One region of the Luteimonas sp. MJ250 genome, then DNA from elsewhere that is predicted to be linked to it. Evidence: predicted binding sites of a transcription regulator. Region 1 holds the regulator's gene; each other region holds the start of a gene.
What was found. Region 1 encodes HrcA, which represses chaperone genes, less so after heat shock. Its sites were predicted from a motif close to TTNGCACTCNNNNNNNNNGAGTGCNAA; they were not measured.
Positions count from the first base shown of each region.

Region 2: groES (co-chaperone GroES) is a predicted target of HrcA. The motif match lies at 3,401-3,427, and genes of this name have one in related genera.
Region 3: rpoH (RNA polymerase sigma factor RpoH) is a predicted target of HrcA. The motif match lies at 2,439-2,465, and genes of this name have one in related genera.

Region 1 covers NZ_JBCLVB010000010.1:78,746-84,688, reverse strand. Annotated here, with positions in the region: gene recN (DNA repair protein RecN) at 1-1,331, opposite strand, end outside; gene hrcA (heat-inducible transcriptional repressor HrcA) at 1,436-2,518, shown strand; gene grpE (nucleotide exchange factor GrpE) at 2,524-3,033, shown strand; gene dnaK (molecular chaperone DnaK) at 3,163-5,094, shown strand; gene dnaJ (molecular chaperone DnaJ) at 5,227-5,943, shown strand, end outside.
Region 2 covers NZ_JBCLVB010000014.1:120,954-126,896, reverse strand. Annotated here, with positions in the region: gene WCE37_RS11745 (hypothetical protein) at 1-1, shown strand, start outside; gene WCE37_RS11740 (hypothetical protein) at 177-677, shown strand; partial or broken gene WCE37_RS11735 (endonuclease) at 887-2,653, opposite strand; gene WCE37_RS11730 (acyloxyacyl hydrolase) at 2,805-3,305, shown strand; gene groES (co-chaperone GroES) at 3,484-3,771, shown strand; gene groL (chaperonin GroEL) at 3,829-5,469, shown strand; gene WCE37_RS11715 (serine/threonine-protein kinase) at 5,618-5,943, opposite strand, start outside.
Region 3 covers NZ_JBCLVB010000011.1:239,670-245,612, reverse strand. Annotated here, with positions in the region: gene WCE37_RS07795 (NYN domain-containing protein) at 1-479, opposite strand, end outside; gene zupT (zinc transporter ZupT) at 647-1,456, shown strand; gene rpoH (RNA polymerase sigma factor RpoH) at 1,550-2,428, opposite strand; gene WCE37_RS07780 (hypothetical protein) at 2,608-3,123, opposite strand; gene WCE37_RS07775 (hypothetical protein) at 3,157-3,675, opposite strand; gene WCE37_RS07770 (hypothetical protein) at 3,713-4,228, opposite strand; gene WCE37_RS07765 (hypothetical protein) at 4,326-5,006, opposite strand; gene ung (uracil-DNA glycosylase) at 5,006-5,719, opposite strand; gene WCE37_RS07755 (response regulator) at 5,716-5,943, opposite strand, start outside.

The sequences.
Region 1 (5,943 bases):
GCGACCTCGATGGCCAGCGAAATGCGCGACAGCTCGCCGCCCGATGCCACCTTGCGCAGCGGCCGTGGCGGCTGTCCGGCGTTGGCGGTGACCAGGAATTCGACGCGCTCGGCGCCCTGTGCATCCGGCGCGTCGTCACCCGTGGGTTCCAGTGCCACCTCGAAGCGCCCGCCGCCCATGCCGAGCTCGCCGATCAGAGCGGTGGTCGCCTTGCCCAGTGCGGTCGCGGCCCTGGCGCGGGCCTTGCCGAGGCGCGCGGCGGCGCTGCGCCATGCGCCTGCGGCCGTCCCGATCTCGCCTTCCAGGCCCGCCAGGCGCTTCGCCGAGCCCGCAAGCGACTCCAGCTCCGCGGCCAGCGCGTCGCGATGCGCGGCCAGTTCTTCCGGCGGCACGCGGTGCTTGCGTGAGAGCTCGTGGAGGCGCGACAGGCGGTGCTCCTGGGTCTGCAGGTGGTCCGGGTCGATATCGAGGTCGGCGCGGACCCGGTCCAGCAGCACCGCCGCCTCGTCGAGCTGGATCGCGGCACCATCGAGCATGGCGTCCACTTCGCCCAGGCGCGATTCATGGGCCTGCATCCGCGCGAGCGCGCCGCGCAGCTGCTGGACCACGGCCGGCAGCGACCCGTCGCCGCCCAGGCGCTCAAGCGCGGCATCGCAGGCCTCGACCAGTTCGGTGGCATGCGCCTGGCGCCGGTGCGCGGCCACCAGTTCTTCGATGGCATCGGGTTCGAGCACCTCGCGCTCGAGCTCGGCGTGCTGGTGCTCAAGGAAGTCGATGCGGTCGGAGACGTCGCCGGCGGCGCTGAGCCGTGCGCGCTCCTGCAGCAATGACGACCACGCGTGCGCCGCCGTGGCCACCGCGGCCAGCTCGGCCTCGTGGCGCCCGAAGGCATCGAGCAGGACCAGCTGGCTGCCTCGCGACAGCAGCGCCTGGTGTTCGTGCTGGCCGTGGATCTCGACCAGCAGCGCCGCCAGCGCCCCCAGCTGCGACAGGGTGGCGGGGCGGCCGTTGACCCACGCCCGCGAGCCGCCGTCGGCGCGGAGGGTGCGCCGCAGCTGGCAGGCCTTGCCGTCGTCGAACTCCTGTTCGCGCAGCCAGTCCAGCGCCAGGGGCGAATCGCCGAGGTCGAACTCGGCGTCGAGTTCGGCGCGGCGTGCGCCGTGGCGGACCATGCCGGCGTCGGCGCGCAGCCCGGACAGGAAGCCGAGGGCATCGACGATGAGCGACTTGCCCGCGCCGGTCTCGCCCGACACGACGGTCAGCCCCGGCCCGAACTCGAGTTCGGTGGCGGAGACAACGGCGAAATCCTTGATCGACAGTCGCTTGAGCATGGTGCGCGGATTGTGCCGTGGAGATGCACGGCCTGTCATCGCCGGATCGTGCCGATTCGAGCCGGCGGCTTGCGACACGTGCGCATCGGACGTATACCCGCGGCATGTCCCGACGCCGTTCCGATCCCCTCGACCCGCGCGCGCGCCAGCTGCTGCGCACCCTGATCGCGCGCCATATCCGCGACGGCGAGCCGGTCGGTTCGCAGACCCTGGTCCGCCACGCCGGCCTCGACGTGAGCGCGGCCACGGTGCGCAACATCCTGTCCGACCTGGAGGAAGTGGGCCTGCTGTCGGCGCCGCACACCTCGGCCGGGCGCGTGCCCACGGCCCGCGGCTACCGCGTGTTCGTCGACTCGCTGCTCCAGCTCAGCCCGCTGGAGGAGGAGGAGTTCATGCGCATGCGCGGCAGCCTGGCGGCCAGTGCCGGGACCCAGACGCTGCTGGGCAGCGCCTCGGAGCTGGTCTCGGCGATGACCCGTTTCGTCGGCGTGGTCAGCGTGCCCGGGCGCGAGCAGTTCGCCTTCCGCCAGATCGACTTCGTGCCGCTGGACGGACAGCGGGTGATGGCGATCGTGGTGTTCGCCGACCACGAGGTCCAGAACCGGATCGTCCATACCCGGCGCGCCTATGACGCCGCCGAACTGGAGCGGGTGGCCAATTACCTCAATGCCCACTTCGCCGGCCAGCCGCTGGCGCGGATCCGCGCGGCGCTGGTCGAAGGGCTCCGCAGCGCCCGCAGCGAGATGGAGGGCCTGCTTCGCGCCACCACCGACCTGGCCGAACAGGTCCTGGTACCCGGGAGCGAAGACATGGTGGTTGCCGGGCAGGCGCGCCTGCTGGGGCTCCAGGACCTTGCCGACCTTGACCGCCTGCGCGGCCTGTTCGATGCGTTCACGGAGAAACGCGAGATCCTCCAGCTGCTCGAACGCACGGTGAAGGCCCAGGGCGTGCGCGTGTTCTTCGGCGAGGAAACCGGGATCGCGCCGCTGGCCGGGATGTCGCTGGTGACCGCGCCCTACGGCGCCGGCGGTCGCGTCCTGGGAGTGCTGGGGGTGATCGGCCCCACGCGGATGGCGTACGAAAGGGTGATCCCGGTGGTCCAGGCGACCGCCGAGGTCCTCGGCGCCGCCTTGAATCCCGACGCGGCATCCCCACTCAGTGCGGACCGAGACACTCCGGACCCATGACAGCGATGACCACCGAACAGACGCCCGACCACGCCGCCGAGGCGCCCGCAGACGAGCTTCCCCTGGAAGACGTGATCGAAACCCTCCGCGCCGAGCTGGAGCAGGTGCGCGCGCAGTCGCTGATCGACCGCGCCGACCTTGAAAACCAGCGCCGTCGGCTGGAGCGCGATGTCCAGAACGCCTGCCGGTTCGCCAACAAGCAGATCCTGGGCGACCTGCTGCCGGTATTCGACAGCCTGGACGCGGCGCTGGCTGCTGCCGGGAGCAACGGCCCGCTGCGCGAAGGCATTGAGCTGACCCTGCGCGAGCTGCGCCGGGTCACCGGCAACCAGGGTTTGTACGAAATCGCGCCGGCTGCCAACGACGTATTCAATCCCGACCTGCACCAGGCGATGAGCGTGGTCGAGGCCCCAGGCGTCGACGCCGGCGCCGTGGCCCAGCTGTTCCAGAAGGGCTACCGCCTCAACGAGCAGCTGCTGCGCCCGGCCCTGGTCGCGGTGTCGAACGACGATTGAGCATCGATTGAACCCATGCCGGTCGATTCCGGCGGCCGCTGGCGCTTGAAGGCGTGGTGGCCAATCCCCAGATAGCAGTCATCGGCGGCATCGCCGCCCCCCCGAATCCAGACATAGAGGCATATTCCCATGGCAAAGATCATCGGCATCGATCTCGGCACGACCAACTCCTGCGTGGCGATCATGGACGGCGGCAAGGCCCGCGTCATCGAGAACAGCGAAGGCGACCGCACGACCCCGTCCGTCGTCGCCTACACCAAGGACGGCGAAGTGCTGGTCGGCGCGTCCGCCAAGCGCCAGGCCGTCACCAACCCGAAGAACACCTTCTATGCGGTCAAGCGCCTGATCGGCCGCAAGTTCACCGACGCCGAGGTCAAGAAGGACCTCGGCCTGGTCCCGTACGCGATCGTCGAGCACGACAACGGCGACGCCTGGGTGCAGACCAGCGACGGCAAGAAGCTGTCGGCGCAGGAAGTCTCCGCGCGCATCCTCGAGAAGATGAAGAAGACCGCCGAGGACTACCTGGGCGAGAAGGTGACCGAAGCCGTGATCACGGTGCCGGCGTACTTCAACGACTCGCAGCGCCAGGCGACCAAGGACGCCGGCCGCATCGCCGGCCTCGACGTCAAGCGCATCATCAACGAGCCGACTGCGGCCGCGCTGGCCTATGGCCTGGACAAGGACGGCGGCGACCGCAAGATCGCCGTGTACGACCTCGGCGGCGGCACCTTCGACATGTCGATCATCGAGATCGCCGAAGTCGACGGCGAGAAGCAGTTCGAGGTGCTGGCCACCAACGGCGACACCTTCCTCGGCGGCGAGGACTTCGACAAGCGCGTTATCGACTACCTGGTCGAGGAATTCAACAAGGACCAGGGCATCGACCTGCGCAAGGACCCGCTGGCCCTGCAGCGCCTGAAGGACGCCGCCGAACGCGCGAAGATCGAGCTCTCCACCGCGCAGCAGACCGAGGTCAACCTGCCGTACGTGACTGCGGACGCCTCCGGTCCGAAGCACCTGAACATCAAGCTGACCCGGGCCAAGCTCGAGGCGCTGGTGGAAGACCTGGTCAAGAAGACGATCGAACCCTGCCGCACGGCGCTCAACGACGCCGGCCTGCGCGCCAGCGACATCAACGACGTGATCCTGGTAGGCGGCCAGACCCGCATGCCCAAGGTGCAGGCGGCGGTGGCCGAGTTCTTCGGCAAGGAGCCGCGCAAGGACGTGAACCCCGACGAGGCGGTCGCCATCGGCGCCGCGGTCCAGGGCGGCGTGCTGGCCGGCGACGTCAAGGACGTGCTGCTGCTCGACGTGACCCCGCTGAGCCTCGGCATCGAGACCCTGGGCGGCGTGTTCACCAAGATCATCGAGAAGAACACCACCATCCCGACCAAGGCTTCGCAGACGTTTTCGACTGCCGAAGACAACCAGTCCGCGGTGACGGTGCACGTGCTGCAGGGCGAGCGCGAGCAGGCCCGCTACAACAAGTCGCTGGCCAAGTTCGACCTTTCCGGCATCGATTCCGCGCCGCGCGGCATGCCGCAGGTTGAAGTGTCGTTCGACATCGACGCCAACGGCATCGTCCACGTCACCGCCAAGGACAAGAAGACCGGCAAGGAGCAGAAGGTCGAGATCAAGGCCGGCTCCGGCCTGTCCGACGACGAGATCCAGCGGATGGTCGCCGACGCCGAGGCGCACCGCGAGGACGACAAGAAGTTCCACGAGCTGGTCGGCGCCCGCAACCAGGCCGATGCCCTGGTGCACGGCACCCGCAGCGCGATCAAGGACAACGGCGACAAGGTCCCGGGCGATGTGATCGGTCGCGTCGAGTCCGCCATCGCCGAGGTCGAGACCGCGATGAAGGGAGACGACAAGGGCCAGATCGAGGCCAAGACCAAGGCGCTGGAAGAGGTGTCCCAGGCGCTGTTCGCCGCGGTCGGTGCAGCCGGACAGGGTGGCGACGCCCAGGGCGACGCGGGCCGGGATCCGGCCGGCCAGGCGGCGGACGACGTCGTCGACGCCGAGTTCACCGAGGTCAAGGACGACGACAGCAAGGCCTGACGGCCCCTGGAGTCGTGGAAGCGGCCCCGGCCGCGATGGCCACGCCCATGGCGGGGACCGGATGAACTCCGGTTCCCGCCGCGTATCCGGACCCCGTACTTCGGGTCCACCAGGCACCACGGACCTTGATCGATGAGCAAGCGCGATTACTACGAAGTCCTCGGCGTCGGCCGCAATGCCACCGAGGACGAGCTGAAGAAGGCCTATCGCCGCAGCGCGATGAAGCACCACCCTGACCGCAACCCCGGCGACCACGCCGCCGAGGCTGCGTTCAAGGAGTGCAAGGAGGCCTACGAGGTGCTGTCCGACGGCGGCAAGCGCCGCATGTACGACCAGCACGGCCACGCCGCGTTCGAACATGGCATGGGTGGCGGCAACGCCGGCCCCGGCTTCGGCGGCGGTCCGGACGTGGGCGACATCTTCGGCGACATCTTCGGAAACATCTTCGGCGGTGGAGGCCCGCGCGGTCCGCGCCGCGGTGCCGACATCGGCTATGTGATGGAGCTCGACCTGGAAGAGGCCGTCGCCGGCGTGGAGCGCCGCATCGACCTGCCCACCCTGGTCGAATGCGAGCCCTGCAGGGGCAGCGGTTCCGAAGACGGGACGCTCGAGACCTGCGACACCTGCCACGGCAACGGCCAAGTGCGCTTCCAGCGCGGCATCTTCTCGATGCAGCAGCCGTGCCCGTCCTGCCATGGCCGCGGCAAGACCTTCAAGAGTCCCTGTCCGTCCTGCCGCGGCAATGGCCGCGTGGAAGAGGAAAAGGTGCTGTCGGTGAAGGTGCCGGCCGGCGTCGACAGTGGTGACCGCATCCGCCTTTCCGGCGAAGGCGAGGCCGGGCCCGCGGGC
Region 2 (5,943 bases), on a different contig from region 1:
ATCCACCATCGTTGCTGCAAACAGGTGGTGCACGCGCAAGACGCCGGCTTTGACGCCGCAGCGCTGGAAGGCGGTAAAAAGCGGGTCCGCCATCACGCTTGGCCCACGCGACGTTCTTCTATGGTGGCGTGGCGGCGCCCGCAAGGCGCCGCACCCATATATGAGGAGAGACCCATATGTACCGATCGATCTGCCTCGTTGCAGCCGGCGTCCTGCTTCTGGGCGCAACCCAGCATGCGCAGGCATTGGACCTGCTCACTACGACCGGCTCGGGCCCTGTCGGCAACTGCCAGGCGGCGCTGCCCGTTTTTGAAGGACTGATCCGCAAGCGCCCGCTCGCCGTCGTCAATGAAAGCGATGCGCCGGCCTTCGTGACCTGTGCGCTTGCCAACGAAGAAGTCTCCCTGAACGTGCAGAGCTTCAGTACGCGCGTCAGCAATTCGTCGACAGCTCCGGTCACGGTGACCTGTACGGCGGTGGTTGGCGATGAGCTTGCAACTGCCAGCTACATCCCGAAATCGATCACGTTGGCCGGCGGTACGGCCGGGAACCTGACATGGTCAGGCGCCGATGCCGGCGGTCTGTTGACGTCGAAGTCGATCGCGCTGAGCTGCAGGCTGCCGCCGATGGCCGCCCTCAACCGGAATCGCATCACCACGCTGCTGTCGCTCATTTGATCGTGCAAAACGCAGAAGGGCGCCGGATATTCCGGCGCCCTTCTGTTTGAGCCACTTCCCTGCTTGAACGGGAAGCCGGGCGCGTGCCGTCAGCGCATCGCCTTCAGCTTGCGGCCGGTGGATGCGGCAGCTGCCGGCGCCGGAGCCACGGTTCCCCGCGCGCGCGGGTCACGCAGTCGCGGGTTGCGGGGCTCGCTTGCCGGAGGCGTGGCGAGTTCGCAGGCCGCGGGCGTGCTCGAGGTGAACAGCGCCTGGGTGCCCCATTCCGGATGGTCGATGAAGGGGTTGCGGTTGCCCTGATGGGCGGCGACCACTTCGTTGCGGGCGCGCTCGGCATCGTCCGGCGGGTCGGCAAGGTGCCATTCGACCAGGGTCGACAGCAGGCCCATGTAAGCCGGTGACGAAGAGGTGCCGACGATCATGCTGCGGTCGTCGGTAAGTTCCAGGTCGGGCTCGGACTGGTTGGTGGTCGGGTGCGTGCCGCCCTCGTAGCGGATCGCCATGTACATCACCGCACGCGCCATGTCGCCCTTGCGCGCGCCCCAGGGTTCGAAGGAGCCCTGGTTGCCGTTCGGACCCTTGACCCAGTTCGAATTGCCTGGATAGACGCCGGTGCCGCCGCCGCGGCCGTTGTTGAACTCCGTCGGCCGCTCGCCGCAGTTCGACGACTGCGCGCAATCGGCGAAGGGCATGTTGCCGCGGTTGGAGTTGTAGACCTCGTCGCTCAGGTAGAGCATGTGCGCGTCGGTATACGGCGAGTGCGGATAGCCCATATCGCCCACCCGCTCCGGGAAGCCGAGCGAATTCGGCCAGGTGTGTTCACGGTTGTACTTGTTGCTGCCGCCGCTGCCGGCACGGTCGGTGCCCTTGACGTAGCTGCGGTTGCGATAGACGTCGAGGATCTTGCCGGCGTCGTTGGGGTCCTCGTCGGCGACTTCGAGGATCGTCCAGGTGGTGATGCCGCTGCCGCTGTAGGGATAGGCGACGTGGCCGCGGATGGTCTCGTGCAGCGAGCAGCGCAGCTGGTCGGGGCTGGAGTCGTTGACCAGGCCGTAGTAATCGCCACCGCCACCGCCACCGCCGCCCGAACGCTTCACGTTGAAGTCGATGACGGTGTCGGCCTCGGGCGCAGCGTCGTCGAGATCGAGGATGAAGCCGGCGTCGACCCGCAGCGAGCAGGCCTGGCCGGGCACCAGCGGAGTCGAAGGCGTCAGGGTGAAGCTGGTCGCCTGCGCGACGTGATCGAGCCCGGGTGCGCGATGGCGGGCCGCGCCTTCGCAGGCCAGGGTGAACGCGCCGGGTTGGGCGACCACCGGCTCGCTGAAGGTGACCTTGAGCTCGGCCGCGTACGGGAAGCTGCTGGAGCCCTGCGTCGGAAAGGTCTCGACCACCCGCGGTGCGGCGTTGCCGGGCTCGCCGAAGGACTGGTCGTTGTTGCATGCGTCGAAGGTCTCGCTGGCGGCCTCCGCCCAGGCGAAGTCGGCGTAGACATTGCCGGTGCCGGCGAGCTGCAGCGAATGGCCGGTCGGCGTGCTGCTGGGCTGCATGACGCCGATGTCGACGCTGCTCATGCCGGCGGCGGGGCCGTTGCTGGCCGTCATCACGCCTTCGTAGCTCAGGAACTGCACCACGGCGCCCTGCGGATCGACCAGGGCGATGCCGTCGGGCGCGCCGTTCTGCACGCCGTTCTCGGGGTAATTCACCGTGGCGAAGCGGACCTTGCCGCCGCAGGCCGAGAGCGTGCCCTCGGGCAAGGTGTCGGTGTCGTAGGAAGCGCCGTTGCTGCCGTTGTAGAGCACCAGCTGGTAGCCGGCGAGGCTCTCTCCGGCGCTGCCGACGACCTCGATCGCCTCGCCGACGTCGGTGTCGATGTTGTCGTAGTGGATTTCGTTGATGAAGACTTCGGCCTGGGCCGGCAGCGTGGCGGCAACCGCCAGCGCGATCGCGCAGCAAAGCCGGGAACTGACAAGACGCATTGGGTAACTCCCCTTTGTGGACCACGCAATCTAACCATCAAATATGACGACGGCCAGACAGGGACACATCATCCCGTCGGTCTGCACGCCAGCGCGACGCGGGAATCGTATTCTTGTGCGGCCAGTCCTCCCCATTCATCCAGGTCGTCCCATGCCCGCTCCGATCCGCCCCGCCATCCTCCGCGCCGGACTGGCCGCAGTCCTGTTCGCGCTCGCGCTGCCTGCCGCGGCCGCGACCGGCATCGAGGTCGCCGCCGGCGGCTCCAAGACCACCGAGCGCGAGTTCACCAAGGTGGCCTCGGTCGCCTGGCTGCCGGAACTGCGGCAGCTGGACAACGCGGTACTCCGCGGCGAGGTCGGCGCCATCCACGTAGACGGCCGCGGCCACGTGCGTGGCCGGGACCTGTCCGACAGCGTCGTGGTCGGCTTCGTCGGCCTGCGCTACGAGCGCACCGACAACGGCCTTACGCTTGGTGCCGGGGTCGGCGCCCAGTGGGGCGAGACGGACGCCCTGTCCGGCGATCCGCAGTTCGTCACCACCGCCGGCTGGCGCTGGGACCGCTTCTCGCTGCTGCTGCGCCATGTCTCGAACGCGAGCCTGCACGCCCCCAACAACGGTGAAACCATGGTTGTCGGCGCCTGGCGCTTCTGAGCCGCGTCTTTATTTCCCGCGGGGCCCTTGAACCCCGCCAACGCCCCCCCATCTTGCGGACATCCCGGCGCTGCCGGGTTTTCGCGGCGCGCGTTTTGGCACTCGGCAGGTCCGACTGCTAAACTCCGCGACCGATTCGTCTATTGTCAAGTAAAATCAATCACTTGTGAGGATTGTCATGAACCTGAAGCCGCTTTACGACCGCGTAGTGGTCAAGCCGATCGAAGCCGACGAAATCTCCGCCGGCGGCATCGTCATCCCCGACAATGCCAAGGAAAAGCCCACCAAGGGCGAAGTGATCGCCATCGGCGAAGGCAAGGCCCTGGACAACGGCAGCCTGCGCGCGCCCAAGGTCAAGGTCGGCGACAAGGTCATCTACGGCCAGTACTCGGGCTCGGCTTACAAGCACGAAGGCACCGAATACAAGATCGTGCGCGAGGACGACATCCTCGCCATCGTCGGCTGAGCGCGCGTCAAGCGCCTCGCAACCCCCATTCCCTGATCCAGCTCCGAGGAAACAACAATGTCTGCGAAGGAAATCCGCTTCGGCGAAGACGCGCGCGCCAAGATGGTGCGTGGCGTCAACGTGCTTGCCAACGCCGTCAAGGCAACGCTTGGCCCCAAGGGCCGCAACGTCGTGCTCGACAAGAGCTTCGGCGCGCCCACGATCACCAAGGACGGCGTGTCCGTCGCCAAGGAGATCGAACTGGCCGACAAGTTCGAGAACATGGGCGCGCAGATGGTGAAGGAAGTCGCCTCGCGCACGTCCGATGACGCCGGCGACGGCACCACCACCGCGACCGTGCTGGCCCAGGCCTTCATCCGCGAGGGCATGAAGGCGGTCGCCGCCGGCATGAACCCGATGGACCTCAAGCGCGGCATCGACCAGGCCGTCAAGGCCGCGGTGGAAGAGCTGAAGAGCATCAGCAAGCCGTCGTCGACCTCGAAGGAAATCGCCCAGGTCGGCACCATCTCCGCCAACTCCGACGCCAACATCGGCGACCTGATCGCCCAGGCGATGGACAAGGTCGGCAAGGAAGGCGTGATCACGGTCGAGGAAGGTTCGGGCCTCGAGAACGAGCTCGACGTGGTCGAGGGCATGCAGTTCGACCGCGGCTACCTGTCGCCGTACTTCATCAACAACCAGCAGTCGATGTCGGCCGAGCTGGATGATCCCTTCATCCTGCTGCACGACAAGAAGATCTCCAACGTGCGCGACCTGCTGCCCGTCCTCGAGGGCGTGGCCAAGGCCGGCAAGCCGCTGCTGATCGTCGCCGAGGAAGTCGAGGGCGAAGCCCTGGCGACCCTGGTGGTGAACACCATCCGCGGCATCGTCAAGGTCGTGGCCGTCAAGGCCCCGGGCTTCGGCGACCGTCGCAAGGCGATGCTGGAAGACATGGCCATCCTCACCGGTGGCACCGTGATCAGCGAGGAAGTCGGCCTGTCGCTCGAGAAGGCGACCATCAACGACCTCGGCCGCGCGAAGAAGATCCAGGTCACCAAGGAAAACACCACGATCATCGACGGCGCGGGCGAAGGCTCGGGCATCGAAGGCCGCATCAAGCAGATCAAGGCGCAGATCGAAGAGACCTCTTCGGACTACGACCGCGAGAAGCTGCAGGAGCGCGTGGCCAAGCTGGCCGGCGGCGTGGCGGTGATCAAGGTCGGTGCCTCGACCGAGATCGAGATGAAGGAAAAGAAGGCCCGCGTCGAAGACGCCCTGCACGCCACGCGTGCGGCGGTGGAAGAGGGCGTGGTCCCGGGTGGCGGCGTCGCGCTGCTGCGCGCCAAGACCGCGGTCGAGGCCCTGAAGGGTGCCAACGAAGACCAGAACCACGGCATCCAGATCGCCCTGCGGGCGATGGAAGCCCCGCTGCGCGAGATCGTGACCAACGCCGGCGAAGAGCCGTCGGTCATCGTCAACAAGGTCAAGGACGGTTCGGGCAACTTCGGCTACAACGCAGCCAACGGCGAGTTCGGCGACATGATCGAGTTCGGCATCCTGGACCCGACCAAGGTCACCCGCACCGCGCTGCAGAACGCGGCGTCGATCGCCGGCCTGATGATCACCACCGAAGCCATGGTGGCGGAGCTTCCGAAGAAGGAAGAGCCGGCCATGGGCGGCGGCGGCGACATGGGCGGCATGGGCGGCATGGGCTTCTGATCCAGCGCCACCCTGCTTCATGCAACATGGACAACCCCGCCGCGAGGCGGGGTTTTTCTTTTTTGGCCGGCTGCAGCGCGTGGCGTCGGGAGCCGATGACGATGATGCCGCGCCTGGCCTTGCTCGCCGGGGTGCCGGTACAGCCCGCTCAAGGCAGGGCGAGGCAGTGTGCTTTGCTGGGCTGGGCGAGGCAGTGAGAAAGCGGCGGCGTGGCGGCGTGCTGGCCGAGCTCGGCGCTCAGCGCCGCCACTGCATCGCGTTCGCCGCGTTGATGGGCAAGCAAGACAGAGAGCATCCAGGGCCGCATCCAGTAGCGATCATCGGCCTCGGGCGGCCGGGTCTTGCGCACCTCCGTCGCCAGGGCCGCTGCGTCGTCGAATCGACCCAGGGCCAGGTACAACTCCGCCCGCGCCTGGGCGTGCTGCAGCTGCAGCGCGTCGCCTTCGCCGGCCGGGCACGCGGCAAGGGTGGATT
Region 3 (5,943 bases), on a different contig from region 1:
GAGGGCGCCCGGCTTGCGTCGGAACCGCCGTCGTCCTCGGGCTCGCCAAGCTTCTCCAGGTACAGGAAGGTCGAACACGCCCGCACGAACGGCTCCGGCGTCTTCTCCTGCCCGAAACCGTACACCGCCACGCCGTCGTTGCGCAGTCGCATCACCAGCGGGGTGAAGTCGGCGTCGGACGAGACGATCGCGAAGCCGTCGAGGTTGCCCGCGTACAGCAGGTCCATGGCGTCGATCACCATCGCCATGTCCGAGGCGTTCTTGCCGGTGGTGTAGGCGAACTGCTGGATCGGGCGGATGGCCCAGGTATGCAGGCACTTCTCCCAGCCCACCAGGTGCTGGCTCTTCCAGTTGCCGTAGGCGCGGCGCACGTTGGCCACGCCGTGGCGCGCGATCTCGGCGAGGATCACTTCGATCTTCGACGCCGGCGCGTTGTCGGCGTCGATCAGCAGCGCGATGCGTTTTTCACGGTCGGACATGCGGGAGGATCCTCGACGGGCGCCGGAGCGGCGGGATGCGCGCACAATAGCAACCGGCGCACCGCCCTTCCCGCATGCGCAGGCCCTGGGCTACCTTGGCACGCCCACCACTCCACCGCCGGCGGCTGGCCCGTCGCTGCCATCGACCCGGGCAGGAGCCTCCACGCATGATCGAAGTCGCCACCGCAAACCTGCTCGTCGCGCTGGCGGTGACCACCGCGGCGGGCCTCGCCACCGGCGTCGGTGGCCTGCTGGTCTTCGCGCAGGCTCGGCCCAATGCGCGACTGCTCGCGTTCGGCCTGGCTTTCGCCGGCGGCGCGATGGTCTACGTGTCGCTGTCGGAGATCCTCAACAAGTCGATCGACTCCTTCAGCCAGGGCTATGGCGAGCGCCTGGGCTTCAGCTTCGGCACCATGGCCTTCCTCGCCGGCGTCGGCCTGATCATGCTGGTCGACCGCCTGGTGCCGAACCCGCACGAGCGGCTGGAAGCCGACGACCCTTTCTTCCGCGAGCACAACGCCGCCTACATCAAGCGCGTCGGCCTGCTGACCGCGCTTGCGATCACGGTGCACAACTTCCCGGAAGGCCTTGCGACTTTCTTCGCCACGCTGGAGAACCCGGGCGTGGGCATGCCGCTGGCCTTCGCCATCGCCATCCACAACGTGCCCGAAGGCATCGCGATCGCGGTGCCGGTCTACTTCGCCACCAACAGCAAGGGCTATGCCTTCGGCGCCTGCCTGCTCTCGGGTCTGGCCGAGCCGCTGGGCGCGATCATCGGCTATGCGCTGCTGCGGCCCTGGCTGTCGGACGCGGTGTTCGGCAGCGTGTTCGGGATTATCGCCGGGGTGATGGTGTTCCTGGCGCTGGACGAGCTGTTGCCGGCGGCCAAGCGCTACGCGAAGGGCCACGAGACCGTGTACGGGCTGGTGAGCGGCATGGCCGTGCTGGCGGTGAGCCTGGTGCTGTTCAAGTGGTGAGCGACGCCCTGCACCAGGGTCGCAGCGGATAAGCGCGGCGGAACGAAAAAGCCCGGCCTGCGCCGGGCTTTCCACGGGCGATCCGCGCCGCGATCAGGCCGCGAACAGCGCCTTCATCTTCTTCAGCGCGTTGGCCTCGACCTGGCGGATGCGCTCGGCGGACACGCCGTACTCGTCGGCCAGCTCCTGCAGGGTGACCTTGTTGTCGGCGTCCAGCCAGCGGCGCTTGACGATGTCGCGCGAGCGCTCGTCCAGGCGCGACATGCCCTCGCGCAGCAGTTCGAGCTGGCTGGACTGGCTGTCTTCGCGCTCGTAGGCCTGCGAAGGATCCTCGTCGCGCGACATCAGGTAGGCGGCCGGCGCCGGCGGCGCGCGCTCGTCATCCTCGTCGGCGGACATGTCGAAGCCGATGTCGCGCCCGGACAGGCGCGACTCCATCTCCAGCACCTCGCGCTCGGAGACGTTGAGGTCCTTGGCCACCGCGCTGACCTCGGCGGCGTTGAGCCAGCCCAGGCGCTTCTTGCTGCGGCGCAGATTGAAGAACAGCTTGCGCTGCGCCTTGGTGGTGGCGACCTTGACGATGCGCCAGTTCTTGATGATGTACTCGTGCATCTCGGCGCGGATCCAGTGCACCGCGAACGAGACCAGGCGCACGCCGACATCCGGGTCGAAGCGCTTCACCGCCTTCATCAGGCCGATGTTGCCCTCCTGGATCAGGTCGCCCAGCGGCAGGCCGTAGCCGTTGTAGCCGCGGGCCACGTGGACCACGAAGCGCAGGTGCGACATCACCAGGTCACGGGCGGCACCGAGGTCTTCCTCATCGTGGAAGCGACGGGCAAGCGCCTGTTCGTCTTCAACCGTGAGGATGGGGATCTGGTGCACCGCACCGATGTACGCGTCCAGCGAGCCGAGCGCGCTGGGAATCGGCAGGTTGTTGGGAACGAGCGGATAGCTGGGGGCGGTTGCAGTCATGGCAGCGATTTTAGCAGTGGTCTGTTAAGACTGCTAAACGATGGGAAAGTTCATTCATCCTACAGATAGAACAATAAACCGATTAAATCACGACTCGCCGCGCGCAGAACTCCAATTGCAGCCAGGAGGAAGCCGCGGGAGCGCGCCCCGGTCCGGTGCGGCCCAGGGCGCGCCGGCCATCAAAGGCCTCCGGCCGCATCCACCTCCCTGTACATGATGGTGCTCAGGTCGACGCCGGACGGCAGGTGGCAGCTGAAGTTGAGGGTCGCGCTGGCCGTCCCCTTGTCGACGCCGTTCCAGGTCAGCCAGGCGCTCCCGGCGGCCGGCACCACGATGCTGCCTGCGGTGTACGTCGGGGCGTCGGCGGTCCCTGCCACCAGCTGGCATTGGACCGTGACCGGCGGCGCCTCGCCGATCATCGCAAAGCGCGCGCTCACCGACGCGCCGCCGGGAGGAGCCGCAGAGTCGGCAGGCAGCGAGCACGATACGAAGACCGACGGGCCACCCTGGTTGGTGATGCCGATCGGGCGCTTGCGAAGCGTGGTGTCGAAGACCGGCAGCGGCGCCTCGCACACCGCCGTGGCACTGACGCGCTGCACGCGCTCGGTGGCGGCGCTGGCTGCAGGCGCGTGCAGCATTGCGAAAAGCCCCAGGGCACAGCTGGCGGCGGCGGACATGCGGCAAGGGAAGGACATGGGCATGAATCGGTTCTCCATGGCTGGGACGGCTCAGAGCCGGCCCGCGGAATCGGTCTGGGTGTAGGTGACGGTTTCCATGGCCACGCCGGGGGGCAGGTGGCAGTTGAAGGAATAGGTCCCGGAGGTGCTCCACTTGTTGATCTGCTGCCAGGCGACGCTGGCGCGGCCACCGGCGGGGATCGCCTGCTCCGCACCCACGTAGAACACCTGCGCGTCGCGCGTCCCGGACACCATGGTGCAGCTGACGCTGGCGGCGTCGCCGCTGCTCTTGAACGTGACCCGCACGGCGCCCGTAGTGGACTGGCCGTAATCGTCGGTGGCCAGCGTGCAGGAGACGAAAACCGGCTGGGCGCCCTGGTTCTGGACCGCGACCGGCCGCCTGCGCAGGTTGACGTTGAAGTGCGGCAGCGGCGCATCGCAAATGCCGGTGGCTGAAACATTGATGGTGCGCGTGGTCGCCGCGGACGCGTCGACGGGCTGCAGGAGGAGGGAGACGAACACGCACAGGCCGGCCGAAGCCAGGGCACGCGGGAAGCGGCGATCGATCATGGATGTGCTCCGGGATGCGGAAGGAAGGCTGGACATGTCAGATACCGCCGGCGCTGTCTTCTTCGCTGGCGTAGACCTTGGTCATCTGGACCCCCGGCGCCAGTGAACACATGAAGGCGAACAGGCCGTCCGCGCTCTGCTTGTCGAGGCCGCTCCAGGTGAACCAGGTCCTGCTGCCCGGCGCAATCGAGCGCGAGCGCACGTCGTACACCGGCAGGTCGGCGCTGCCGGTGACCACGGTGCAATTCACGGTGGCACTTGCCGCGGCCGTGGACGCGAAGTGGATTTCGACCCAGGCCTCGCCGACGTCGCCCACCGGATCGCTCGGCATCGCGCAGTTGACGAAGACGGGCAGGTTGCCGACGTTGTCGACCCTCAGCGGCGCCTTGCGCAGGTGGGCGTCGTAGACGGGCAGCGGCGCCTCGCAGATCCCGCTGGGACGGGTATAGCGGGAGCGCTGGGCGGCGGCCTCGGCATCGGGCACGTGCAGTCCGGCGGCCAAGGCCAGGACACAGCTGGCCGCCAACAGGGGCGGCATCGTGGAAGTGAGCATGGAACGGGTCTCCTCTCGGGTTGCGGACGCGCCAACCGGCGGCCCTGACCACTCCTATCGAGGAAAGCGCGCTGCTCCCGCCATCGTAGGCGGCGCTTCAGGCGCCGCGTCGCGCCAGCGCCCAGCGGTACAGGGCGACATCGCCGGCGTGGTGGCGTTCGATGCGGGCCTGCAGCTGCGGATCGATGTCGTAACCAGACTCCCCGCACTCCGGGTTCACCAGTTCGGCGGCGTCCACCGCCTCCCAGCCCAGGCGCTGCGCGAGGCGCTCGAGGTCGGCATGGTAGTGCTCGGTGATGCCGATGAAATCGAAACGCTCGGGGTCGAAGCCCCACAGGTACTGCCGGTAGACGTTGCGCATCTCCGGCCCAAGCGCGAAGCGTTCGAACGTCCACTGTTCGCGCAGCATCCGGTTGCGCAGCGGCTGGGCGGGGTCGTCGCCGTCGTAGTCGCGGCGCCAGAACGCGTAATGCGAGGCCAGGCGCTGCACGGGATCGCGCATCCAGGTGATCCAGCGCGCCGGCCGCCGGCCCAGCGCGATGCGGTATTTCAAGGCCAGGAAATGCCCATGGATGCAGGTCGCATCGACCGGGACGCCTCCGCGCAGCGCCAGGCCGCCACGCAAGGCGTGCTTGCGCCTGCGCAGCGCGCCGTACTGCATGGGCAGGTCGGCATAGTCATCGCGATAGCCGTCGCCATTGGCCGCGCGCAGGGTTTCGGCAAAGCTGGTCCCGGCGGTCTTGGGAAGGTGCAGGGACACCAGCAGCGGCATGTCCATCACATCGCCTCCAGCTCCGCCCTCGGCGGCAGCGACCAGTCCAGCGCCGCGCCGCCGCTGTGGGTGAGGTACGCGTTGGTCGCGGAGAAGTGCCCGCAGCCCAGGAAGCCGCGGTGCGCGGACAGTGGCGACGGGTGCGTGCTGCGCAGCACGCGGTGCCGGTTGGCGTCGATCACCTTGCCCTTCGCCTGCGCATACGCGCCCCAGAGCATGAACACCAGGCCGTCGCGCTCGCGGTTGAGCACATCGACCACGTGGTCGGTGAAGCCTTCCCAGCCTTTGCGCTGGTGCGAGCCCGGGCATCCTTCTTCGACCGTCAGCACGGCATTGAGCAGCAGCACGCCGCGGCGTGCCCAAGGCAGCAGGCAGCCATGGTCGGGGCGGGTCATGCCGAGGTCGCGCTGGATCTCCTTGTAGATGTTGTCCAGCGACGGCGGCACGCGCACGCCCGGACGGACGGAGAAACACAGGCCATGTGCCTGGCCGGCTCCGTGATAGGGATCCTGGCCGAGCACGACCACCCGCACGTCGTCGAAAGGCGTGGCGTCGAAGGCGGCGAAGATGTCCGGACCAGGAGGAAAGATCCGCACGCCGGCGGCCTGGCGCTCGCGCAGGAAGGCCGACAGCGCCAGCATGTCATCGCGCTCGAACCAGTCGCCTACCCGCGCCTTCCAGGATGACTCCAGGCGAACGCGGCCTGCCGCTTCGCTCATCCGTCGGCCACCGCGGTTTCGGGCAGGCGTGAAAGCCGCAGCTGGAACAGCGCCTTGGTCACCAGCAGCCGCTCCTCGATCGGCTTGAGCACGAGGTCGTTGGCGCCATCGCGCAGCAGCGCGGCCTGGTTTTCGGCATTGGCATCGCCGGTCATCACCAGCACCGGCAGCCGGCGCTTGGACCAGCCGAATTCGCCGCGGATCGCCTGCACCAGGTGGCCGCC